DNA from 2 places in the Mitsuokella sp. AF21-1AC genome. Region 1 is predicted to be linked to the other one. Evidence: riboswitches for the same ligand, from Rfam matches in the RefSeq annotation. Region 1 holds a riboswitch; the other holds the start of a gene.
The links. Region 1 has a riboswitch for thiamine pyrophosphate ahead of thiS (sulfur carrier protein ThiS). Riboswitches for the same ligand answer to the same signal wherever they lie in the genome.

Region 1 (7,207 bases):
CATCGGAGCGGATCTCTTCCATATCCGGCAGATAGGCCATGGGGTCCGTGCGGCACGAGGGATCGTGCTCAAGGCGGTGTTTCTTGGCGAGTGCGGCCTCGCTCAGGCGGCTGGAATCCACGAGGAACTGATTCTCTTTCATAACTGCCACCTCCTCAATTGCGCAGGAAACCCGTCAGCGGGTCGGAAGCCTCGGCGCCGCGGCTCAGCACGCGCCCGAGCCCCGCAAGGTACGCCTTGCGGCCCGCCCGGATGGCGTCGCCAAAGGCTGAAGCCATGAGCGGCACATTGCCGGCCGTCGCGAGCGCCGTGTTGGCCATGATGGCCGCCGCGCCCATCTCCATGGCCTCGCATGCCTGCGACGGCGCGCCGATGCCGGCGTCGACGATGATCGGCAGGTCGATCTCATCGATGAGGATCTGGATGAATTCCTTCGTCGCGAGTCCCCGGTTCGAGCCGATGGGCGCTGCAAGCGGCATGACGGCGGCTGCACCGGCCGCTGCGAGGTCGCGCGCGGCGTTGAGGTCGGGGTACATGTAGGGCATGACGATGAAGCCTTCCTTCGCGAGGATTTCCGTGGCCTTGATTGTCTCGTTGTTGTCCGGCAGCAGATACTTGGAGTCGCGCATGATCTCGATCTTCACGAAATCGCCGCAGCCGAGCGCCCGCGCAAGGTGTGCGATGCGCACGGCCTCGTCCGCCGTACGCGCACCCGACGTGTTCGGCAGGAGCGTGATATTTTTTGGCACGTAGTCGAGGATGTTTTCCTTCTCTTTCGTGTTGGCGCGGCGCACGGCCACCGTGATGAGCTCGGCGCCGGCATACTCGACCGCCGCCTGGATGAGCTTCAGCGAGTACTTGCCCGAGCCCAGGATGAAGCGCGAGTGAAACGTGTGGCCGCCGATGACGAGTGCATCGTCTTTTGCTTCCTTATCACCGGCGCCCGAGCCGCCGCCCATGAAGCAGACGACCTCGACCTCATCCCCATCGCTGAGCACCGTCGTATCGTAGGCCTCGCGCGCGAGGATCACGCCGTTGTGCTCCACGGCCACGGCCCGCCGGTCGTAGCCGGCCTCCGCCAGATAATCCGCCACGCTCAGGCCCTCTTTTGCCTGCAGCTCGCCATTGATTCGTACCATCTTGCATCCTCCTCCGAAAATCACAGCTCCCCAACGTCCCGGCATGCTCAAAACGCCACCAGCCAAAACAAAAAGGGAGGCAACCTGACTCTGGTCGTCTCCCTGTACATGCAGAAACATCGCTCGATCGCATTTCCTGCGCATCCCTACGTTGGCATTATCCAAATCAGGTTCCCGGGTCGGAGTCACGAACTCCCTCTCAGCCTGCTTTGACGCCGCGCGCTGCGGCCGCCGGGCAAGCTCCCCGTGTCTATGGAATTGTAAAATCCTTAAAACGCTTTTTATTATAGACGAAACGATACAGAATTACAACCGTTTCCGCGAAAAAACGCCTGCTTTACACGAGATAGGGCGCAAGGACGGCCTGCCAGTCCGCGAGCGGCGTACGGCGCACCGTTTCGTGGAAGGCCTCGCCCGCCTCGCGCACGGCGAAGTAATGCGCGACGAGTGCGCAAAGTGCCGCGAAGAGCTTCGCATCTGCCACGCGGCCCGCAAGCGGCTGAGCGTAGGCCGCATCGGGGCCGAGCGAACCGCCCACCTGCACGGTGTAGACGGGCGTCACCTCGCCGTCGACCTTCGCGCGGCCGCCCGTCAGGCCGATGTCCGCGATCTGCGGCTGCGCGCACGAATGGAAGCAGCCCGTCAGATTGATGCGCACAGGCACGTCGGCCGCGGGGAACGCCGCATCGAGCGCCTGCGTCAGCTGCTGCAGGCGGTCCTTCGTCTCAATCGGCGCGAAATTGCAGTAGGCATTGCCCGTGCACGACGACGCGTAGCCCGAGAAGAGCCCCGGCTGCAGCGGATAGCGCGCAAAGAGCTCCTCGGCAAGCAATGCGTCGAGGCGCTCAGCGGGGATGTCGAGCAGGATGAGATTCTGCGAATTCGTCGTGCGCAGGCGGCCCGTGCCGTAGGTCTTCGCAAGCCCTGCAAAGGCGCGCAGGTCCGCGGCCTCGATGTGGCCCTTGGCGAGATGCACGCCGACATACGAGAGCCCCGGCTGCTTCTGTGCGTGGACGCCGTAGAAGCGGCCGTACTGCCACGGCGCCGTGACCTCCTCGCCGCCAGCTTCGAGCGTTCCCGTCTGGGCCGTGATCTTCGCGGCCACGGCGCAGATGCCAAGATCCGCGACGAGGTATTTCAAGCGGCAGTGATTGCGCTTCTCGCGATATCCTTCGTCGCGGAAGAGCGTCGCCACGGCCTTGGCGACCGGCAGCACCTCTTCGGGGCGGATGAAGAACGGCAGCTTCTGCGCGAGGTACGGCTCCGCCGAGAGGCCGCCGCCCACGTAGGCGTGAAAGCCCGTCTCGCCCGCGCGCCGGGCCGGCACGAACGCGAGGTCGTTGATGCGCGCGAAGCCGGCGTCGTGCGGATTTGCCGAGATCGACACCTTGAACTTGCGTGGCAGGTTCGAGAAGTCGCGGTTGCCGAGGAAGAAGCGGTACGTCTCCTCGACGAGCGGCGTCGTGTCGAGGAGTTCCTCGGGGTCGACGCCCATGAGCGGATTGCCGAGGATCGTGCGCGGCACATCGCCGCAGGCCTCGACGGAGCTCAGGCCGGCCTCCGCGAGGGCGCGGCGGATAACGACGGCGTCGCGCAGCGTGATGTTGTGGATCTGCACGGCCTGGCGGATCGTGATCTGCACCTCATCCCTGCCGTACGCGTGCGCGAGATCCGCGAGCACCTCGGCCTGCGCGGCTGAAAGCGTGCCCGACGGCAGCTTGACGCGCACGAGGAAATGGCCGTCGCGCGGCCGCTGCGCGTAGATGCCGGCCCATTTGAGCCGCTCGACGTCGCCGGGGTCGAGCTCCGAGAACGCTTTGCCGGAAAGCGCCTCGATCTCCCCGAAAATGTCGAGGCCGTCCTTTTCCTGTTTCCACTGCTCATTGCGGTTGCTTGTCACTGCTGTCATCTTCAATCTCTCCTGTTCATCTGGTTTTCCATGCAAAAATGGAGGTCCCGGCACACAAACGGTGCACAGGAACCTCCATTCTTTGGTCAGTTCGCTATGAATACCATTACGATACCATACGAAGGCCAAACTGTCAATCTTATTATTCCTATAATTTCGCTATGAATTTGCCGGACTGTGCCTCAGCGGCGGCCGAATGCGAAGATCTTGACGAACAGGAACGTGATGGGCACGCCGAGCACGGCCGCGATGAGGAAGCTCACGAGCGACGGCAGCCCGAGCCAGTTGTAGAAGACGAGCACGATGATGTTCTGGATGATGTAGTTCGGCACGTACGACAGGAAGAACTTGACGTAGCGCGCAAGCGTCAGACGTGTTGGGAAGACGAGCCAGCCGTTGAGGATGTAGGCATTGATGTTGCTCAGGAGGTAGCCCGCGTTGAACGCGACGTTCGCGTTGCCGAGAAGCGGCGTCAGGAGCTCCGCGAGGAAGCTGCAGAGGAACGTGTTGATGCAGCCGACGACGAGGAAGAGCAGGAACTCACGCGAGAGGAAGTGGCGCTTGAGCGTCCCGAGGTCAAACTGCATGGCCGTTCACCTGTCCCTTCGCTGCACCTGCCGGCGGGGCAAAGCCCGCGGGAGCCGCCTCCCCGCAGTCTGCCGGCTTGCCACGCTCGAGGAGATAGAGCGGACGGCGCTTCGTCTCCTCGTACGTGCGGCCGAGATACTCGCCGATGATGCCGAGGATCATGAGCTGCAGCCCGCCGAAGAACGCGACGCACGCGATGATCGTCGGCCAGCCCGCCACGGTATCCTCGCGCACGAATGTCTCAAACAGCACGTGCAGGAACAGGACGACGCTGACCATCATGCTGAAGAAGCCGACGTAGAGCCCGATGCGCAGCGGGAACGTCGAGCACGTGAAGACGCCGTCGACCGCGAGCCGCCACATCTTGCGCGGCGAGAACTTCGAGACGCCCGCGTAGCGCGGCGGCGCCGTGAAATGCACCTGCTTCTGGCGGAAGCCCATCGAGCCCACGAGACCGCGGATGAAGCGCGCGTGCTCGCGGTAGCGGCGAAACGCGACGACGACCTTGTGGTCCATCAGGCGGAAATCCGAGCCGCCCGGCTGCACGGGCACCTCCGAGATGATGTTGAGGAATTTATAATACGAAGCCGACGTTGTGCGCTTGAGCCACGAAGCGTCCTCCGTTGCCTCGCGGATGGTCTGCACGACTTCATAGCCATCCTCCCAGTCGCGGAGCAGGGCCGGGATCATCTCGGGCGGATGCTGCATGTCGCCGTCCATCGTGATGACGGCATCGCCGTCCGCGTGGTCGAGGCCGCACGTCAGCGCGAGCTGATGGCCCGAATTGCGCGCGAGCAGCATCGGCTGGACGCGGCAGTCCTTCTGTTCGAGCTCGTGCAGGATGGCGCGGCTCTTATCGGCCGAGCCGTCGTCGACAAAGATGAGCTCCCAGGCGTAGTCCGGCAGCTTTGCCATCTCGTGGCAGACGGCCTCATAGAAATGACGCAGATTGGCTTCTTCATTATAGACGGGCACGACGATTGAGAGCGTGTGCTTCGGTGTTTCGTTAATGGCTGACATGATGACTGGCTTCCTTTCCCTCAGGTCCTGTTCTTCGCGTTTCCCGCGTCATTTCGCGGGCGGCAGGACCACTTTGATGATGAGCATGCCGTTTTCCTCGCCGACCGTCTCAAATGTCCCCTGCGGCAGCTGCTCCTTGAGGTAGGCCTCGCGCGGCACCTCACAGAGCACGAAGAACGGCACCCCCGCCGGCAGGTCCTCATAGGCAAGGAATGGCATGACATTCTTGGCATTCCAGCTGAGTCCCGAAGGCTTCACGCGCTCCATGTCGGCACGGTGGATGAGCTCGGGGATATTGCCGCCGTAGTAGAAAACCGTCGAGGTCCTGTACCGGATACGCTCTACATTGTAGTCGCCGCAGTTAACGACGAGGGCATCATCCACATTAAGATTCCTTAAACTTGCAGCGATCGCGCGCCCCGACTGCTGACCGCAGAGCGGCACGGCCACGGCGAACGTCAGCACGAGGTAGAGGCACCAGCAGGCGGCCGCGAGCCGTTTGACGAGCACGGTGCGCTCCTTGAGGAGCCGCGCGGCGAGAATGGCCATCGGCAGGAACGCCGGCAGGGTGTACGTCACGTACTTCGTCGCCATGCACTGGAAGAAGAGGTGGATGATCACGGCCCAGGTCAGGAGGAACACGGCATGCTCGCTCCAGCGCCTGGCCCAAAGATCGCGCCACGTCTTCTTGATGCGCCAGAGCACGAGGAACGACCACGGGCAGAAGCCCAGCAGGAAGATGACGATGTAGTAGAACCAGACGTCGTCGCGCGCGTGCTCCGAGACAGTCGCGCGCAGGAAATTCTGCACGCCGAAGAAGTTCGTGATGAATTCCATGCCGTGCAGGCGGTACATCAGGTAATACCAGCTGCCGCCCACGACGAGGAAGACGGCAAGGCCCGGCAGCCAGCCGAGGTGCAGCAGCTCACGGGGCTTTCTGCGCAGGCAGAGGAAGACGAGCATGATGAAGCCCGGCAGCAGGAAGCCGATTGGCCCCTTCGTGAGCACCGTGAGCCCCGAGAACAGGAACGCCAGCAGGTAGTATCGTCGACTGCCGCTGCGGTAGCCCAGGTAGAAGGCGATGAGCACCGAATTGAAGAAAAAGATGAAGGTCATGTCGGTGATGACGGCCTTCGAGAGGTAGAAAAACGCCGTCGTTGTCGCGAAGATCAGCGCGGCGAGAAAGGCCGTCGCTCTATCGTAAAGCTTCTTCGCAAAGTACCAGACCTGCAGCACGTCGAGCACGGACACGACGGCGGGGAAGAAGCGCGCGGCGAATTCATTGACGCCAAACAGGCTGAAACCCGCGAGCAGCTCCCAGTAGAAGAAAATCGGCTTGTCATACCAGAAATTGCCGTAAATGCGCGGCGAGATCCAGTCGCCGGCTGCGAGCATCTCCTTGGCCGTCAGCGCGTAGTTTGATTCCACCGGATCCGTAATGGCCAGCAAGTGATTGCCAGCAAACACCATGATGACGACGCCGAGCAGCGCCAGTGCCTGCTGCTGTTTTCTCATAACCTTCTCTCCCATCCCTTTGCCTGTCCACATAAAAAGGGCGGCCCCCAGATACTGGATACCACCACGCACCGGGCGCCGAGCCTTTTGCAAGCAAATTCTAATCTTGTATACTCTCCTTAGTATAATGGCCCGTCTGCCGTCTGTCAATGCAAGGTGCTTCCCTCCCTCTTTGCCCGTGCCCGGCCATGTGGTACAATAAAGCAAAAAGGGGGTATTCACATGAAATTCACCATCATCGGCGCGGGCGGCACGGGCGGCGTCCTCGGCGGCTATCTCGCCCATGCCGGCAATGACGTGACCTTCATCGCGCGCGGCCGGCACCTTGCGGCCATGCGCGAAAAGGGGCTGCTTATCCGCACGAATCACCGCGGCGACATCCTCGTGCCGAACGTCAGGGCCTGCACCATGGAGGAGTACGAAAAAAGCGGTGACACGCCCGACGTGCTCTTCGTCTGCGTCAAGTACTACAGCCTGCCTGATGCCATCGCGCTCGCGAAGCACTGTGCGGGCAAGGAGACGCTGATCATCCCGATCCTCAACGTCTTCGGCTCGGGCGCCGTCATGCAGGAAGAGCTGCCCGGCCTCACGGCGCTCGACGGCTGCATCTACGTCTTCGCCAAGATTGCAGAGCCCGGCGTCATCGCGCAGCCGCAGTCCATCCTGCGCGTCTTCTACGGCTTTCGCCCGGGACAGCCGCAGACGTTTGCGAAAAAGGCGCAGGAACTCGAGGCCATCATGCGCGCGGCCGACATCCACGCGCATTTCACGGATCAGATCCAGCGCGATGCCCTGACGAAATTCAGCTTCGTCTCGCCGATGGGCGCGGCCGGCCTCTACTACGGTGCGAAGAGCGACGATTTCCAGCAGCCGGGCGAAGTCCGCGAGACATTCGTCGGGCTCATCCGCGAGGTGCAGGCCGTCGGCGAGGCCATGGGCATCACCTTTGACCGCGACCTCGTGGCAAACGGACTGAAGCTCATGGACGCCTTCGCGCCGGGTCTCACGACCTCCATGCAGCGCGATGTCGCCAAGG
Region 2 (7,207 bases), on a different contig from region 1:
TCTCGACATGCTTCGAGGCCTTGATGTCATCCGGCAGTTTCTCCCAGATGCGGTCGAAGACGATATGACTCGGGATGTCCTTATTGATGTTGCTGGCTACATAGACAAAGTCGAGATCTGCCTTGCACTTCTCCGCAAAGAAGATTGCCTCATCTACTGCTTTGCAGCCATTGACCGAACCATCAACCGGTACAAGGATTTTCTGTATCTTCCCCATAATAAAACCTCCAATCTAGGTTTGATTTCATTTTACAAGGAATATTTCGAGCCAGAGCGGTCAAAATCCTTCTTCCCGCCGATGTTTTTTGCAGAATTTCCTGAAAAGCTCCGCTTGCTCAGTCCTGGCACGGGCAGTCCGGCTTGTCAAAGTACTTGTTGATGATCTCCACGGCACAGTAATCGCCGCACATCGAGCAGGCACCTTCATCAGCGGGGTTGCGCGCACCACGTTTCTTCTTGGCAAGGTCCGGGTCGATGGCGAGTTCCATCTGACGATTCCAGTCGAGTACCTTGCGGGCTTTCGCCATCTCGCGGTCCCATTCGCGCGCACCCGGTACGCCGCGCACGAGGTCGGCGGCATGGGCAGCGATGCGGCTCGTAATGACGCCCGTGTGGACATCCTCGATCGTCGGCAGGGCCAGATGCTCCGCCGGCGTCACGTAACAGAGGAAGTCCGCTCCCGAGACGGCCGCAAGCGTGCCGCCGATGGCCGCGGTGATGTGGTCGTAGCCCGGCGCAATATCCGTGACGAGGGGGCCGAGGACATAGAACGGCGCATGGCGGCAGAGGCGTTTCTCCAGCTTCATGTTCGCCTCAATCTGGTCGTAGGGAACATGGCCCGGCCCTTCGACCATGACCTGGACACCGCGTTTCCAGGCGCGGTCGACAAGCTCGCCAAGCGTGATGAGCTCCGTGAGCTGGCCGCGGTCCGTAGCATCAGCCGTGCAGCCCGGACGCATGCCGTCGCCGAGGCTGATCGTCACATCGTATTTCTCGCAGATGTCGAGGATATCGTCGTAATGCTCGTAGAGCGGGTTCTCCATCTCGTTGTGGAGCATCCAGCCGGCGATGAAGGAACCGCCGCGGCTCACGATGTCCATGATGCGGCCCTGGCGGCGCATGCGCTCGATGGCGCTGCGCGTGACGCCGCAGTGGAGCGTCATGAAGTCCGCGCCGTCCTTGGCCTGCTGCTCGATCGTCTCGAGGATGTCGTCATCCGTCATCTCGACAACGGCGCCGTGTTCGCGGATGGAGCGCACCGTTGCCTGATAGAGCGGCACGGTGCCGACCATGATGGGTGAATGCTCGATGATGCGCTGACGCGAAAGGTCGATGTTGTTGCCCGTCGAGAGGTCCATGACGGCATCGGCGCCGCAGCGCACGGCTTCGTCAAGCTTCTCGAGTTCCGGCTCGATGTCCGGGAAGGTGCTCGACGTGCCGATATTGGCGTTGACCTTGACGCGCAGGCCCTCGCCGACGCCGCGCGGGCGCAGGTTCTTGTGGTTGATGTTGGCGCAGATGGCAATCGTGCCGTTGGCCACGCGTTCGCGGATGGTTTCCACCGGAATCTTCTCTTCCTCGGCCACGATCTTCATGGCATCGGTGATGCGGCCTTCACGGGCCTGCTGCATTTGTGTCGACATGGCTATTCCTCCTAAAAATAAAAGCCGCCCGGCGTACCGGACGGCAAAATTTGCTTTGTCACTTCCCTACGCAGGTATTACCCCAACAGGTTCCAAGGGTCGGAAAATCCTCTCAGCCGCAAGCGGCTCCCCTAGTGAAATCGTCATATTGTGTTTGTTCTTGTTTATTGTAGCAAAAGGATGAAAAAATAGCAAGCACTTCCTGCCTCGTCCTTAAGTCAATTATTTATTGGTCGTCCATGAAATATTATATTCCGTACCATCTTTTCCATAAGTTTGGTTCATATATGTTGTATTTTTATAGTTGCTATTGCCAACACCACTGGAAGATTGCTCCTGACCCGTATAATAATGTGAAATATACGAGCCATTCCCCAACGATTCGATACGAACACCAATCCAGCCGCCTTCCTGACCGACATTCATTTCATATTCTTTAAGCGAAGTCGCATTCCAAATTCCTGTAAATCTAGTGTAATCTTTACCATCGATTTTTACACCAGGTTTTCCACTCGAACCACCATTTGTTGCATATTTGTGTCCATAGTCTGAATTGACTTCTTGTTGAACATCAATCTCTACCCAGTTCCCCGCAGCAATTTCAATTCTTCCATTCTTGATAGCTTGACGCAGTGCATCGTCCAACGTTTTCTGCAAGCGTTTCTGCTTGGCTTCATTCGAACCATCGATGGCATTGCTGATGGTCGTAGACACATTAAAAAATGCTTCTCCAATGGCATCCGCCAGGCCGCCGTTGGCAAAGATTGCCGCGGCCACGCCGACCACGAAGGCCAGTATCAGCGCATACTCGACAATGCCCTGAGCCGCCTGGTCCCGGAGCTTCCTGCCAGGTCCCTTGAAAATCCTGCTCATATCTTCTACCTCTATCGTCTTGCCCCTCTCATCTATCGAGCAAATGTTTTCGCTTTCATAACTCTCTATTCATTATACGGTATCCGGACACCTTTTGCACTGAAAATTTGGAGCAGCAGAAAAACCGGCTGACGAGCAGCCGGTGACAGGAAGGGATATGGTATCAGAGTCCGAGCAGAGCGTCGAGCTTGGCTTTATCGAAGCTCACGACGAAATCCTTGCCGTTGACGGTTGTGACTGGCACGATGAGGTCGCCGGAGATCTTGTAGCATTCATCGCGGTCCTTATCGCTGAGCTCGATGTTGTGCTCCTCAAACTCCACATGACGGGATTTGAGATATTTCTTGACCTTATCGCACCAGGGGCAGGTCGTGATCGAATAAACTTTTACCATAAGAGAACACTCCTTATCTGAAATCAAATATTTTACATGGAAGGACGGGAAACGGCTCAATCCTCAAGCTGGCGAATGTAGCGCTCAGCCAGCAGGGCAGCCGTCGTGCCATCAGCCGCAGCCGTCGTGAGCTGGCGGATTTCCTTCTCGCGCACATCGCCGGCAGCGAAGACGCCCGGGATTTCCGTGCGGCAGTCCTCGCCGGCAGGGATGCGGCCGCTCTCCGTCAGGCGAATCTGCCCGCGGAAGAGTTCGGTATTCGGCACGACGCCGATGTTGACAAAAATCGCATCGACCGGCAGTTCCTCGCTCTTGCCCGTATCCTTGTGCAGAACCTGAATGGACTCGAGGCGTTTCTCACCGGCAAGCGCCGTGATTTCCGTCTGCAGCATGACCGTGACGGCGGGATTGGCATAGAGGCGTTTCTGAGACACCTCATCAGCCCGGAGCTCCGAGCGGTGGATGAGATAAAGTTTCTTCGCATAGCGCGTCAGATAGTTGGCCGCATCGACGGCTGCATTACCGCCGCCCATCACGACGATTACCTTATCCTGATACATATGGCCATCGCAGAGCTCACAGTAATGGATGCCGCGGTCCTCATAGCGTGCGGCCTCCGGCAGCGGCATCTTGCGGCGCTTCATGCCCGTGGCCAGGATGACCGTTTTGGCCTCGTAGATATGTTCTTCCGTCTCGACGATTTTGGGGACAGACGCGAGATTCACGCGCTTCACGAGGTCAAATTCATCGACCACAACGCCGACGGCCTCGGCCTGTGCCTGTACCGTCGCCATGAGGTCACCGCCCTTGACGCTCATGAAGCCCGGATAATTCTCAATACCCGTGGCATTGGCAATCTGCCCGCCCACAAGCTCATTCTCGAGCACGATCGTACTGAGATTCGAGCGACCTGCATAGAGCGCCGCCGTCAGCCCGGCCATGCCCGCACCGATGATTACTACGTCTTTTGCTACTGTTTCCTTTGCCATTCCAATCCCTCCCGCTGTCGCGTTCCTTGCTTTGTTGACTTCATTGTATCAGAAAGACCACTTTGTCTCCGTTACTCGGTCACAAAGTGGCCAAAAAGTCAAAATTTCCGAGAACAAGGCTGTCCAAGTAGTTGGAGCATTCTCCGCGCTCAGGCAAAGGAGCGGATTTCCTGCCCGGTAATGCGCTGCACACCCTGTTTCTCTTCGGCGCCGACATTGGCCATGCACGAAGCGACGACTTCCGTAGAGATGGGCGCCATGTTCTTCACGAGGCCAATGGCATTCAGGCCTTGGATGGCCTTGACGGAAACCGTCTCCATGAGCCGCTTGGCATGCTTGCGGATAAGCGACGGCGGCTCGATGATCGTGAGCGCCGAAAAGCCCAGGGCCTCCATATCGCGTTCTACCTCGCCCTTGAGCCGCAGGTAGAAAAAGCGTGAGGACGGGTCCGCGCCGACCGAAGAGACGAGCACCATATGTCTGATGCCGTATTTTTTGGCAAAGCGAGCGAACATCATCTGGTAGTCGTAATCCACATGGCGCTGTGCCACCGTCGAGCCCGCCTGCTTGCGCGAGGTGCCGAGCGCCGAGAAGATAACGTCGCCTTTGACGAGGTCCTGCCAGCCTTCGGGCTTCTCAAAATCCACCACATAGGAGCGAAGCTTGTGGGCGGGGTCCTCCGCACGCACTTCACGGCGCGTAAAGGTGCGCACTTCATCGTAACGTTTGTCCCGGAGCAGGAGATCCAGAAGGTCCCTGCCTACGGCGCCGGTTGCGCCGACAATGACTGCTTTCATAAATCATTTCCCCTCACAAAAAGCCGGCACAGGGGCGTGCCGGCTTTTTCATACGTCCAATGATTGTCTGGGTATCGCAGCCGCAATCAGCGGTATTCAGCGGCCAGCTTCTTGAAGAGCGGCAGCGAACGCTCGATCGTCGAGGTCTTGATACAGTATGCTGCGCGGAAGTAGCCGGGGCAGCCGAAATCCGTGCCCGGCACGAGCAGGAGGTCGTATTTCTTCGCGCGCTCACAGAAGGCGTAATCGTCCTCTTCGAGGGCCTTCGGGAACAGGTAGAAGGCACCCTGCGGCTTCACGCACGTAAAACCGGCATCGATGAGGCCCTGGTAGAGCAGCTGGCCGTTCTTGACGTACGTCGAGATATCCGACGGCTGACCGGCACAGCGTGCAACGACGAGCTGCCAGAGTGACGGCGCATTGACGTGCGTCAGCACGCGGGCGGCACCGGCGATGGCACCATAGACGGCGCCGAAATCAGCAACCTCGTCCGGCACGACGATGTAGCCGATGCGTTCGCCCGGCAGCGAGAACGATTTGCTGTACGAATAGCATACGAGCGTATTCTTGTAATACTTCGGGATGTACGGCACCGTATAGCCTTCATAGGCAATCTCGCGATACGGCTCATCGGAGATGATGAAGATCGGATGACCGTATTCCTTTTCTTTGACTGCGAGGATTTCGGACAGGCGCTGGATTGTCGCCTCGGAGTAAACGGCACCGCTCGGATTGTTCGGCGAATTGACGATGACGGCCTTCGTGTGCGGCGTCAGGCGCTTTTCGAATTCATCGAAGCGGATCTGGAAGTCGTCGACCTTCGCCGGCACGACGACGAGCTTGCCGCCCACGGATTCCACGAAGCAGCGGTACTCCGGGAAAAACGGCGCAAACGTGATGAATTCGTCGCCTTCTTCGCAAAGGGCCTTGAAGCAGATTGTGATGGCCGCTGCCGCGCCGGCTGTCAGAAAGAGATTGTGCCCGTCGAACTTCGTGCCGAAACGCTCGTTGATGCTCTTGGCCAGCGCTTCTCGGGCCTGCGGGTTGCCCGGTGCGATCGTGTAGCCGTGCACAGCCTCCGGCGGCATGTTCGTCAGGATGTCGATAGCTGCTTCCTTGACGTATTCCGGCGTGGGCACGTTCGGGTTGCCCAGGCTGAAGTCAAAGATATTCTCCTCGCCGACCTCGGCAGCCCGCTTGCGGCCGAATTCAAAGATTGTACGGATGGTCGATTTCTTCGTCCCCAGTTCATACATCTTTTCCGATACCATAGTATTACCACCTTTATGCGTATTCCAATTCATGATAGACATTGCTCTTTTCAGTCAGAACATATTTTACATTTTAACACATCGTTGTCATAAAAAAAAGGAGAATGTGCCGATGATGGCAGCATTCCCGTATAAAAGAGTAAAGCATATGGTTATGAGAGCATTAATCCGTAAAATAACGCATCGACGTCTTCTTCCACTCTTTCTTGGAGTAAAGCATCGCACGCTTCGTCACGCCTGTTTCTTCCGACAGACGCTTGACGATGGCTTCACATTCCTCGCGGCTGTGGCCATGGACCATCGTGTAGAGGTTGTAGGGCCAGTCCGGCGCCGTATTGCGGTCGTAGCAATGGGATACGGACGGGCTCTTCGCCATCTTTGCCGCGACCTCATCGAGGCGTTCAGGCGGCTCGACCTGCCAAGCCACGAGGACATTTGACGCGAAGCCGACCTCGCGGTGACGCAGGACAGCGCCCATCTTGCGGATCTTGTGTTCCGCCTCGAGCACCCTGATGCGCTCGAGGAAAAGCTCCTCGGAGATGCCGATGGAGTCGGCCAGCGCCTTGTAGGGTTCCGCCACGAGCGGGAACTCCCCCTGCAGGGCACGGACAATCTGCTTGTCCAATTCTGTCATTGCAACATCTTCTGCCATGATTTGACCCGGTTCCTTCCTCGTCTGCATCAAGCCAGCTTGAACTGGACATTGATCTTGTACTTCTTATTGGCCTTAAGGTTCAGCATGCCGTGAACACCGGGCAGGGCCCGGACTTCCGACAGGATCCTCTGCTCGCGGTCCATGCCCGGCGTCAGGAGCGTGAACCAGAGGTTGTAGCGGCCCTCGCGCTCGTAATTATGCGTGGCGCCGGGGTAGCGGTTGATGGCCTCAGCCACCGACTCCATGCAGGACGGATCGACGCGCAGGGCGACGAGCGTCCCCTTGTAGCCCAGCTGATTGGAATTGAAGAAGGTGCCGATGCGGCGCAGATACCCTTCCTTCTTTAAATGGTTCAGCCGCTCGATGACGACCTGTTCCTCCGTGCCCAGCTTTTCCGCCAGGGCCGCGAAGGGACGGCTGCAGACGGGCAGATTCCCCTGCAGCTGATTGAGTAATGCTTTGTCAAACGACGTCAGTTCTGTCATGGTGTTTCTCTCCCTTGATATTCCTGCCTGTGGACAAGATTGTTCCCGCTCACGGAGCGAATCACAGAAACCGTACAACAATGCGACAATGCGGCTCCGC

Region 2: linked by a shared signal. The riboswitch ahead of thiC (phosphomethylpyrimidine synthase ThiC) and the one ahead of thiS (sulfur carrier protein ThiS) in region 1 are both predicted to bind thiamine pyrophosphate.

What each region holds. Positions count from the first base shown of each region.
Region 1 is NZ_QRVW01000033.1:9,070-16,276, reverse strand. Features, by position in the region: gene thiH (2-iminoacetate synthase ThiH) at 1-142, opposite strand, end outside; gene DWX75_RS10550 (thiazole synthase) at 156-959, opposite strand; partial or broken gene thiS (sulfur carrier protein ThiS) at 960-1,139, opposite strand; TPP riboswitch at 1,266-1,396, opposite strand; gene DWX75_RS10545 (nitrite/sulfite reductase) at 1,477-3,048, opposite strand; gene DWX75_RS10540 (GtrA family protein) at 3,231-3,635, opposite strand; gene DWX75_RS10535 (glycosyltransferase family 2 protein) at 3,625-4,656, opposite strand; gene DWX75_RS10530 (glycosyltransferase family 39 protein) at 4,705-6,171, opposite strand; gene DWX75_RS12015 (ketopantoate reductase family protein) at 6,394-7,207, shown strand, end outside.
Region 2 is NZ_QRVW01000036.1:3,137-10,343, forward strand. Features, by position in the region: gene DWX75_RS10815 (universal stress protein) at 1-217, opposite strand, end outside; gene thiC (phosphomethylpyrimidine synthase ThiC) at 336-1,643, opposite strand; TPP riboswitch at 1,690-1,786, opposite strand; gene DWX75_RS10825 (Flp family type IVb pilin) at 1,866-2,516, opposite strand; gene DWX75_RS10830 (glutaredoxin domain-containing protein) at 2,680-2,910, opposite strand; gene DWX75_RS10835 (NAD(P)/FAD-dependent oxidoreductase) at 2,967-3,899, opposite strand; gene DWX75_RS10840 (NAD(P)H-binding protein) at 4,049-4,696, opposite strand; gene DWX75_RS10845 (pyridoxal phosphate-dependent aminotransferase) at 4,783-5,967, opposite strand; gene DWX75_RS10850 (Lrp/AsnC family transcriptional regulator) at 6,131-6,619, opposite strand; gene DWX75_RS10855 (AsnC family transcriptional regulator) at 6,649-7,107, opposite strand.